Regions from separate parts of the Rhizobium tropici CIAT 899 genome, predicted to be linked through region 1. Evidence: predicted binding sites of a transcription regulator. Region 1 holds the regulator's gene; the other holds the start of a gene.

Evidence for each region. The regulator PhoB, encoded in region 1, activates phosphate uptake and scavenging genes when phosphate is short. The targets are predictions, from matches to a motif close to TGTCATNNANCTGTCAT.
Region 2: pstS (phosphate ABC transporter substrate-binding protein PstS) is a predicted target of PhoB. The motif match lies at 4,122-4,138, and genes of this name have one in related genera.

The regions. Positions count from the first base shown of each region.
Region 1 is NC_020059.1:580,395-586,133, forward strand. Features, by position in the region: gene pstA (phosphate ABC transporter permease PstA) at 1-309, shown strand, start outside; gene pstB (phosphate ABC transporter ATP-binding protein PstB) at 325-1,140, shown strand; gene phoU (phosphate signaling complex protein PhoU) at 1,192-1,905, shown strand; gene phoB (phosphate regulon transcriptional regulator PhoB) at 1,937-2,620, shown strand; gene RTCIAT899_RS02860 (GcrA family cell cycle regulator) at 2,710-3,246, opposite strand; gene RTCIAT899_RS02865 (aspartate aminotransferase family protein) at 3,671-4,870, shown strand; gene argF (ornithine carbamoyltransferase) at 4,944-5,739, shown strand, end outside.
Region 2 is NC_020059.1:1,365,330-1,371,068, reverse strand. Features, by position in the region: gene RTCIAT899_RS06675 (GGDEF domain-containing protein) at 1-56, shown strand, start outside; gene pstB (phosphate ABC transporter ATP-binding protein PstB) at 198-1,031, opposite strand; gene pstA (phosphate ABC transporter permease PstA) at 1,061-1,912, opposite strand; gene pstC (phosphate ABC transporter permease subunit PstC) at 1,923-2,894, opposite strand; gene pstS (phosphate ABC transporter substrate-binding protein PstS) at 2,971-3,996, opposite strand; gene RTCIAT899_RS06650 (cupin domain-containing protein) at 4,261-4,605, opposite strand; gene RTCIAT899_RS06645 (O-acetylhomoserine aminocarboxypropyltransferase) at 4,751-5,739, opposite strand, start outside.

The DNA.
Region 1 (5,739 bases):
GTCTTCCATCACGTCCTGCCGCTTGCGATGCCCGGCATTCTGACGGGCACGATCCTCGGGCTTGCGCACGCGCTTGGCGAGACTGCGCCGCTGCTTCTGATCGGCATGGTCGCCTTCGTCGCCAACTATCCGGCATCGCCGCTCGATCCTTCGACGGCGCTGCCGGTGCAGATCTACATGTGGGCGAGCGAAGCCGAGCGGGCCTTTGTCGAAAGGACGTCCGGCGCCATCATCGTGCTTCTCTTCTTCCTCGTCGCGATGAACATCGGCGCCATCCTGCTGCGGCGCCGCTTTGAGCGGCGCTGGTAAGGGAGGGCGCACGAAATGAACATGATGACGGAAGCCGCCAGCGAAAAAGCATTGTCCAGGAAGATGACGACGATCCCCTACAAGATGATCGGCCAGGACGTTTCTGTGTTCTACGGCGACAAGCGGGCGCTCTTCGGCGTCAATCTGAAGATCCGCACCAATACGGTCACGGCTTTGATCGGCCCTTCCGGTTGCGGCAAGTCCACCTTCCTGCGCTGCCTCAACCGCATGAACGATACGATCGAGACCTGCCGGGTCACCGGCAAGATCACGCTCGACGATCAGGATGTCTACGACGACAGCATCGACGTGGTGGAACTGCGCGCCCGCGTCGGCATGGTCTTTCAGAAGCCCAACCCATTTCCGAAGTCCATCTATGAGAACGTCGCCTACGGCCCGCGCATCCATGGCCTGCATCGCTCAAAGGCCGATCTCGAGCATATCGTCGAGACCAGCCTGCAGAAGGCCGGTCTCTGGGGCGAGGTCAAGGATCGGCTCCATGATGCCGGCACGAGCCTGTCCGGCGGCCAGCAGCAGCGTCTGTGCATCGCCCGCGCCGTCGCGGTCAGCCCGGAGGTCATCCTGATGGACGAGCCATGCTCGGCGCTTGATCCGATAGCGACCGCCAAGGTCGAGGATCTCATCCACGAGCTTCGGGAAAACTTCACCATCGTCATCGTGACGCATTCCATGCAGCAGGCAGCCCGCGTCTCGCAGCGTACCGCAATGTTCCATCTCGGCCACCTGGTCGAGGAGAACGACACCGATAAGATGTTCACCAATCCCGACGATTTCCGCACGCAGGATTACATCATGGGCCGTTTTGGTTGATGATGGCAGGCGCGCGGCTCATTTCACACAGTTCACCTTGAGGATAGAAAAATGGTCTCCACTCACATTCTCTCTGCCTACGACGAAGACCTGAAGTTCCTGACGCGCCGCATTGCTGAAATGGGCGGCCTGGCAGAGCAGATGGTTAGCGACAGCGTACGCGCCTTGGTCAACAGCGACGCTGCCCTGGCCCAGAAGGTCATCTCCGACGACGTCGTTCTCGACCATGCCGAGCGCGAAGTCGGAGACAAGGCGATCGTCACCATCGCCCGCCGTCAGCCGATGGCGGCGGACCTGCGTGAAATCATGGGCTCGATCCGCATCGCATCCGATCTCGAGCGCGTCGGCGATCTCGGCAAGAACACTGCAAAGCGCGTCATCGCCGTCCAGGGCACCGGTGTCCCGCGCCGCCTCGCCCGCGGCATCGAGCATCTCTCCGAACTGGCGCTGAGCCAGCTCAAGGAAGTTCTGGATGTCTACGCGACCCGCTCGCCGGACAAAGCCGTATCGATCCGCGAACGCGACGAGGAAATCGACGCCATGTACACCTCGCTCTTTCGCGAGATGCTGACCTACATGATGGAAGATCCGCGCAACATCACCACCTGCACGCATCTTCTTTTCTGCGCCAAGAACATCGAGCGCATCGGCGACCATGCCACCAACATCGCCGAGACGATCTATTACATGGCGACGGGCGCGCAGCCGGAAGGCGAGCGCCCGAAGGACGATACCGCCAATACCGTCGGCGCAGTGACGGAATAATCTGGAAGCGAAGAAAGGAGACCATAGGCGCATGGTTCCGAGAGTTGCTGTTGTAGAAGACGAGGAAGCGCTTAGCGTTCTGCTGCGCTACAATCTTGAGGCCGAAGGCTTCGAGGTGGACACGATCCTCAGAGGCGATGAGGCCGAGCTGCGTCTCCAGGAGCGCATCCCCGATCTCCTGATCCTCGACTGGATGCTCCCCGGCGTATCGGGCATCGAGCTCTGCCGCCGGCTGCGTATGCGGCCGGAGACGGAGCGCCTGCCGATCATCATGCTGACGGCCCGCGGCGAGGAAAGCGAGCGCGTGCGCGGGCTTTCGACCGGCGCGGACGATTATGTCGTCAAGCCGTTCTCGACGCCGGAGCTGATGGCTCGCGTCAAGGCGATGCTGCGGCGCGCCCGCCCGGAGGTTCTCTCCACGGTGCTGCGCTGCGGCGATATCGAGCTGGACCGCGAAACTCATCGCGTCCACCGCAAGAGCCGCGAAGTGCGGCTGGGGCCGACGGAATTCCGCCTGCTTGAGTTCCTGATGTCCTCGCCGGGCCGCGTCTTCTCGCGTTCGCAGCTGCTCGACGGCGTATGGGGTCACGATATCTACGTCGACGAACGCACGGTCGACGTCCATGTCGGCCGCCTGCGCAAGGCGCTCAATTTCTCCAATATGCAGGATGTCATCCGCACCGTTCGCGGCGCGGGCTACTCCATGGAAGCCTGAGCGGGGAGACCCGATCAGGCATCAACATAGCGGCGGAAACAGAAAACGGGCCTCAAGGGCCCGTTTCTTTATCTCAGTCATCAAGCCTCTCAGCCACGCGGCTGGGCCGGTCTACGCCGTTCATGCACCGGCTGGTAGGCCAGGCGCTGATGGTAGGTGCAGTAAGGCGATGAATCTGGGCTCTCGTTGCCGCAGAAATGGAAATCGTCCTTCAGCGGATCGCCGACCGGCCACTTGCAGGTGCGCTCCGTCAGTTCCGTCAGGCCGAGGCGGCGGGAGATCGGAACGACGACGTTCGATGCCGGGCGATATTGGATTTCGTTGACGGAATCGATCTCGATCTCTTCCTTCAGCATGGTTGCGCCCTGCTGGCGGGCAACCACCGTGCGGGTAGCAACGCGCGATCCGTAGGTCGCAGCGCGAGGTGCCGCTGCGCTGCGCTTCGGCGTGCGTGCTGCGGTTGCCGTGCCGCCCGCCTTCGCTCGGCCGGGGAGGTTCAGGCGATGCACCTTGCCGATGACGGCGTTACGGCTCACGCCACCGAGCTGCGCAGCAATCTGGCTGGCGCTCAATCCTTCGGACCATAGCTTTTTCAGCTTCTCGACGCGTTCGTCTGTCCAATTCATGCCCTGTCTCCGCTGTCGCGTTTCCGATGGCAGAATCCCTCACCATTGCCTCGCATGGTATCGAGGCGCGAAACGCTCTAAAATTGTGGTGACTAGTTCCGCCGCATGCAGTCTAGCAATTGGTTTTTAACCTAGTGTGAGGCTGACTCCGTGACAAGAGTCGCGGGAATCTTGAGGAATCGATTTCGAGGTTTTCCCCAACTTGCTGTCCGGGCGTGGCATTTCTGCCATAGGCGCCGCCCGGCGCATCTCTTTTGCCGGCAAGTGTTTTCTCGCACCTGCTAAAACGGCAGTTTTGTTGACATCGCGGTGCAAAACATCAATAGTGCCCGAGCCGCCGCAAGGCGGCATTTTTGATTTTTTCGGACCCGTTTCATCAAATGGAAGCGATCGGTCCTTAAAGTTGTGATCAGGAGATAGGGCCATGGCCGAGACCACGCCGCTTTACGACACCTACTTGCGCGCTCCGCTGCGGTTCGAGCGAGGCGAGGGCGTCTGGCTGGTCACTGAGAATGGCGAACGCTACCTCGATTTCGCAGCCGGCGTCGCGGTCAATTCGCTCGGTCATGCTCATCCCCATCTTGTCGCCGAACTGAAGGCGCAGGCCGACAAGGTCTGGCACCTGTCCAACCTCTATGAGGTGCCCGGTCAGGAGAAGCTGTCGAAGCGGCTGACGGAAGTGACCTTCGCCGACAAGGTGTTCTTCACCAATTCGGGCGCAGAAGCTCTGGAGTGCGCCATCAAGACTGCGCGGCGCTACCAGTTCGCCAAGGGGCATCCCGAGAAGTTCCATATCATCACCTTCGAAGGCGCCTTCCACGGCCGCACCATCGCAACGATTGCCGCCGGTGGCCAGGAAAAATATATCGAAGGCTTCGGTCCGAAGGCCCCGGGCTTCGACCAGGTGCAGTTCGGCGATCTTGACGCCGTGCGTGCCGCCATCACGGATGCGACGGCTGCGATCCTGATCGAGCCGGTTCAGGGCGAGGGCGGCATTCGCCCGGCGACCAACGAATTCCTGCGCGGGCTGCGGGAGATCTGCGATGAGCACGGCCTGCTTTTGATCCTCGACGAAGTACAGTGTGGTGTCGGCCGTACCGGCAAGCTCTTCGCCCATGAATGGTCCGGTATCAAGCCTGACATCATGGCGGTCGCCAAGGGTATCGGCGGCGGTTTCCCGCTCGGTGCGTGCCTTGCGACGGCAGAAGCCGCTTCCGGCATGAAGGCCGGCACGCATGGCTCGACCTATGGCGGCAATCCGCTCGCCATGGCAGTCGGCAATGCGGTTCTCGATATCGTGCTTGCCGAAGGCTTCCTGCAGCATGTGCGCGATGTCTCGCTGGTATTCCGCCAGGGGCTCGCCTCGCTCAAGGATCGTTTTCCTGACATCATCGAGGACGTTCGCGGTGAAGGCCTGATGCTCGGCATCAAGGCGGCCATTCCGCAGGCGGACCTGCTGCAGGCGATCCGCGCCGAGCGTCTGCTCGGTGTTCCGGCCGGCGACAACGTCATCCGTCTGCTGCCGCCGCTGGTCGTCACTGCCGAAGAAGCACGCGAAGGTTTCGCTCGCCTGGAGCGCGCCGCCGAGCGTGCGCGCGCTGCCCGCACCAAGAAATCGGCTTGAACTCAACGCCCGCAATTGGGGCGTTCCTGCCCCACGCGGGCGTTATTGTTTTTTCTGGAGTACAGGTAAGGACATGGCTTCTCCGAAACACTTTCTCGATCTCTCTGCCGTTCCGGCTGCCGATCTGCGCAATATCATCGATGACGCGATCGTCCGAAAGAGCGCGCAGAAGGCCGGCACGGCCGACAAGCCGCTCGCCGGCAAGATGCTGGCGATGATCTTCGAGAAGCCGTCCACCCGAACCCGCGTCTCCTTCGACGTCGGCATGCGGCAGCTGGGCGGCGAGACGCTGTTCCTCTCCGGCACCGAAATGCAGCTCGGCCGCGCCGAGACGATCGGCGACACGGCGAAGGTGCTGTCGCGCTATGTCGACGCGATCATGATCCGCACGACCGATCACTCGCGCCTGTTGGAACTCGCGCAACATGCGACCGTTCCGGTCATCAATGCGCTGACCGACGACACGCATCCCTGCCAGATCATGGCCGATATCATGACCTTCGAAGAGCATCGCGGCCCGATCAAGGGCAAGACGCTTGCCTGGACCGGAGACGGCAACAACGTGCTGCATTCGCTGATCGAAGGGGCCGCCCGTTTCGGTTATCGCATGAATATGGCGGTACCCCTTGGTTCCGAGCCGAAGGATCACTATCTGAACTGGGCCCGCAATGAGGGCGCCGAAATCATGCTCTCGCATGATGCAGACCGTGCGGTCGCCGGCGCCGATTGCGTGGTAACCGATACCTGGGTTTCCATGAATCAGGAACACCGGGCTCGCGGTCACAACGTCTTCCAGCCCTATCAGGTCAACAAGGCTTTGATGGCACAGGCCGGCAAAGACGCGTTGTTCATGCATTGCCTGCCCGCCC
Region 2 (5,739 bases), 780 kb from region 1:
CCCTCGACGACCAGATCCACGCCTTGCGGCGCATGGGTACACTCGCGAGGATGTGATCGGCTTGTTCGGCGCATCCCATTCTATCGGCTTTGGTTTGACCAAATTGCATAGCCGCCCAACACGACGGCCATTCCCCAACGCAAAAAGCGCGCCTGAATAGCGCGCTTTCGCAAATTTGACAGCAATGTCCAGCCGTATCAGCCGTAACGACCGGTGATGTAGTCTTCCGTGCGCTTGACCTTCGGCGCCTGGAAGATCTGCTCGGTCTGGCCGTATTCGATCAACTCACCAAGATACATGAAGGCAGTGCTGTCGGAGATACGGCTCGCCTGCTGCATATTGTGCGTGACGATAACGATGGTGAAGTCGCCCTTCAGCTGCGACACGAGTTCTTCGACCTTGGCGGTCGAGATCGGATCCAGAGCCGAGGTCGGTTCATCGAGCAGCAGGACTTCAGGGCGAATGGCGATGGCGCGAGCGATGCAGAGGCGCTGCTGCTGCCCACCGGAAAGGCCAAGTCCGCTCTGGTGCAGCTTGTCCTTGACTTCGCTCCACAGCGCCGTTTCCGTCAGCGCCGCTTCGACGCGGGCGTCCATTTCCGACTTGGAGACCTTCTCATAGAGGCGGATGCCGAAAGCGACGTTCTCATAGATCGACATGGGGAACGGCGTCGGCTTCTGGAACACCATGCCGACCTTGGCGCGCAGATCGTTCAGATCGACGTCCTTGGTGAGGATATTGCGGCCATCCAGCAGAATCTCGCCCGCAACCGTCTGACCCGGATAAAGGTCATACATGCGGTTGAAGGTGCGCAGCAACGTGGACTTGCCGCAGCCCGAAGGGCCGATAAAGGCGGTGACCGCATTCTTGCGGATGTTCATATTCACGCTCTTCAGAACGCGATGGCCGTTCTGATAGGTGAAATCGAGGTTCTTCACCTCAAGTTTCGCCAGACCGAGATCCGACTGGGAAGCAGCATCCTTCCCCGGTTGTGCGTTGACGCTCTGGAAATTGCTGTCGCTCATGTTCATGGTCTCATTCCTATCGTTCGGCGGCTGCGTCACTGGCGGCGCCCACTCAAGACACGGGCAAGGATGTTAAGCGCAAGGATGGCAACGGTGATAATCAGCGCGCCGGCCCAGGCAAGTTGTTTGAGATCCTCACCGGCATCGGCGGCGAGCGTATTGATCGCAACCGGCAGCGTGGCGATCGGACCAGTCAGGTCTGTATTCATGAATTTGCTGTAACCGGCCGTAAAGAGCAAGGGCGCGGTTTCGCCGCTGATGCGGGCGACGGCCAGCAGGATGCCGGTGAGGATGCCGGTCCAGGCGGAACGGTAAACCACCATCATCATGGATTTCCAGCGTGGCGCGCCGAGCGCTGCGGTCGCCTCACGAAGCGCGTTTGGCACCAGCAACAGCATGTCCTGCGTCGTGCGGTTGACGACCGGAAGCGCGATCAGCGCCAGCGCAAGGATGCCGGCGATAGCGGAGTTGCCATGCATGGGCACGACCACCGCGCCGTAGACGAACACGCCGATGATGATCGAGGGTGCGGACAGCAAGATGTCGTTGAGGAACTTGGCAGCCTCGGCAAGTTTGCTGCCGTTGGCATATTCCACAAGATAGGTGGCGGCAAGAATACCGATCGGCGCGGCGATCACGATCGCGAGACCCGTGACCAGCACGGTGCCGTAGATCGCGTTGATCAGACCGCCGCGCGAGCCCTGGGCCGGGATCGACATGGTGAACACGTCGAGGCTGAGCGCCGATATGCCGCGATAAAGCAGGGTCGCAAGGATCACGCTGAGAAAGAAGATGCCGAGGACGGCCGCGATGAAGCACAAGACCATCATCACCCGGTTCTTCCCATAACGCCTCGACACGAGGTTCTGACGAATTGCATTGTCCATGGTTTTTTCCTCAGTGCGAGTCGCCGCGGCCGATCATCCACCTCGCCAGCGCAAGCACGCAGAAGGAAAGGACGAACAGGAGCAGGCCGAGCGCAATCAGGCTCGACAATTGCAGACCGTCGGCATCGCCGAAATTGTTCGCGATCTGGGCGGAAATGGTGGTGGACGGCGAGATGATCGACGATTGCAGACGGCTCACCGAGCCAATAACGAAGGTGACGGCCATGGTTTCGCCGAGCGCGCGGCCGAGGCCGAGCATGATGCCGCCGACGAGGCCGCGGCGTGTATAGGGAATCAGGATGTGGCGAGCCACTTCCCATGTGGTCATGCCCATGCCGTAGGCGGATTCGCGCAGCATCGGCGGCACTGTGCTGAACACGTCGCGGGAGATCGCGGTGATGAACGGCAGGATCATGACGGCGAGCACGAGGCTTGCCGTCAGCAGGCCGACGCCCGGCGCCGGCGGCTGGAACAGCAGGCCGATCACCGGCACCTGGCCGACAGTCGCCATCAGGAAAGGCAGGACATTGTTCTGCATCAGCGGCACGAGAATGAACAGGCCGACGATGCCATAGATGATGGAGGGAACGCCCGCCAGAAGCTCGATGGCCGTGCTGATCGGACGGCGCAGGCTGCCGGGGCAAAGTTCCGTGAGGAAGATGGCGATGCCGATGCCCAGGGGAATGGCAATCAACATGGCGATGAACGAACTTACGAGTGTGCCGACCACCGCAGGGACGGCGCCATAAATATCGGCCGGCGCGCTCCACTTGGTGCCCCAAAGGAACGACAAGCCAAAGGTCTGAAATGTGGGTAAGGCATCGATGACAAGAACCACGAGGATTGCCAGCAGCAGAAGCACGACAAGAATAGCCGAGCCAAGCGTCATCAAATAGAAAATCCGATCCTGTATCCGGAATTTTCTGGTCGCGGCGGAGGTATTCACAGCCTGGAAGCCAGCCATCTGAGTCGCGTCAGCCATCGATTTCCCCTTGTCCTGTCACGAAAGGCGGACAGGGAAATACCCTGTCCGCCGCAACTTTTTCGCCTAGCACAAATTACTTCGTGCCGAAGTCCGTCTTCCAAGACTTCTCGACGATCTCGACAACATTGTCCGGAACCGCAAGATAAGACAGCGCGGTCGCGTCCTTCTGGCCATGCTCATAGGACCACTTGAAGAACTTCAGTGCTTCTTCGTTCTTAGCAGCATCAGCCGGCTTCTTGTAGAGCAGAACCCAGGTGGAAGCTGCAATCGGCCAGCTCTTTTCGCCCGGCTGATTGGTGATGATCAGGTTGAAGTTCTTGGCCTTGGCCCAATCGGCGTTGGAGGCGGCAGCCTTGAAGGTTTCCAGGCTCGGCTCGATAACCTTGCCGGCAGCATTCTTCATCTTCGCAAAGCCGATGTGGTTGGCGACGACGTAGGAATATTCAACGTAGGAGATCGAGCCAGCCGTCTGGTTGACGGTGGTGGAAACGCCTTCCGAGCCCTTGGCGCCGAAGCCGACCGGCCATTCAACAGCCGTGTTCGAGCCAACCTTTTCCTTCCACTCCGGCGAAACCTTCGCCAGGTAGTCGGTGAAGTTGAAGGTCGTGCCCGAGCTGTCGGCGCGGTAAACGACCGAGATCGCCGTGGACGGCAGCTTCACGTCCGGATTGAGAGCCTTGATGGCTGCATCGTCCCACTTGGCGATCTTGCCGAGGAAGATGTCGGCCAGCGTCTTGCCGTCAAGAACGAGTTCGCCCGGCTTTACGCCTTCGACGTTATAGGAAACGACGATACCGCCGGAGATCATCGGGAACTGGGCAATGCCGTTCTTCTCGAGGTCGGCGTCGCTCATCGGCTTGTCCGAAGCGCCGAATACGATGGTCTTGTCGAGGAGCTGCTTGATGCCGGCGCCCGAACCGACCGACTGGTAATTGACGACGTTGTTCGTCGCAGCCTTGTAGCCTTCGGCCCACTTGGACAGAACCGGTGCAATGAAGCTCGAGCCAGCGCCCGTGATGTCGGCAGCGGAGGCCGAAGCGGACATAGCCGCGATGAGGCCTGCAGTCAGGCAAAGCGAACGGAGTTTCAGGTTAAGCATAGTAGACTCACTTCCTCAAGTGAATGAAAGGATGGCGAGCAGAAGATCGACGTGAGGTTGCCCATGGTAAACGAACCTCCCCGCCCGAAGTCTCCCGGCGACAGACTTGGCTCTAAAGACGCATTGTTTCAGTTTGATGACAGTTTAATGAAGCGGTAGTGACACAACCTGCGGCAATCATCGCCGCCATTGCGGAACGGCGTCAAACGAGCTGCGCCAAAGAGCGCACGAACGTGAACTTCATGTCCTGATTCAAGAGCATCGTCAGAGACGGATCACGTAATCCTTGCGAGTCGTTTCAATAACTTCCCAGGTCCCCTTGAAGCCCGGCCTCAAGATAAGGCGGTCGCCTGCGCGCAGATGGAAGGTCTCGCCATCCTCACTCGTCACGATAGAATAGCCGGAGAGGATATGGAAATATTCCCATTCGTCATAGACGATCCTCCATTTGCCTGGGGTTGCTTCCCAGATACCGGCATAGAGGCCGCCATCAGCCTCATCGAGGCTCCAGGTTCGGAAGGTCGGGGCTCCCGAAATGAGGCGATCGGCGGCGGGCGCTCCGAGCTCGGGCTCAACGTCATCGACATTCAGTTGCACATAGCCTGCCACTCAGATCCCCCGTCGGTCACGTTTCGCCACATTAAAAAATGTCCGCGGTGGCCACCATGCTGGTGGGCGCGGACCGAGACAAACATGAAATTCGCCGGGATCAAAGAACCCCTGCGGCTTTTTCGGCTTCCTGCCGGTGCCGTCCTCAGACTTTCGCCAGCGCCTGCTCCAGATCGGCGATGATATCCTTGACGTCCTCGATACCGACGGAGAGGCGCACCACATCCGGGCCGGCGCCGGCTGCGACCTTCTGTTCGTCGCTCAGCTGCTTGTGCGTGGTCGAAGCAGGATGGATGACGAGCGAGCGCGTGTCGCCGATATTGGCAAGATGCGAGAACAGCTGCAGGCCTTCGACCAGCCCCTTGCCGGCTTCATATCCCCCCTTCAGACCAAAGGTGAAGACGGAGCCTGCGCCCTTCGGCGAGTAGCGCTGCTGCAGCGCGTGGTTGGGATCGTCCTCAAGGCCGGCATAATTGACCCATGCCACCTTCTCCTGCCCCTTCAGCCAGCGCGCAACGGCAGCCGCATTGTCGGAATGGCGCTGCATCCGCAGCGGAAGCGTTTCGATGCCCGTCAGGATCAGAAAGGCATTGAACGGCGAGATGGCCGGTCCGAGATCGCGCAGGCCCAGCACGCGGCACGCAATGGCGAAAGCGAAATTGCCGAAGGTCGCATGCAGCACGATGCCGTTATATTCCGGACGCGGTGAAGACAGCATTGGATAATTACCCGAGGCGGACCAGTCGAAAGTGCCGCCATCGACGATGATGCCGCCCATGGAATTGCCATGGCCGCCGAGGAACTTCGTTAGGGAATGCACGACGATATCGGCACCATGCTCCAGCGGTCGGATGAGATAGGGGCTCGCCAGGGTATTGTCGACGATCAGCGGCAGGCCATGCTTGTGCGCGATGGCGGCGATGGCGGCGATATCGACAAAGGTGCCGCCGGGATTGGCAAGGCTTTCGATAAAGACGGCGCGGGTGCGACTGTCGATTTGCGCTTCGAAGGTCACAGGATCCGCGGAATCGGCCCAGCGGACCCGCCAATCGAAACTCTTGAAGGATTGCCCGAACTGATTGACCGAGCCTCCATAAAGCCGTTTGGCCGCGACGAAATTGTCACCCGGCTGCA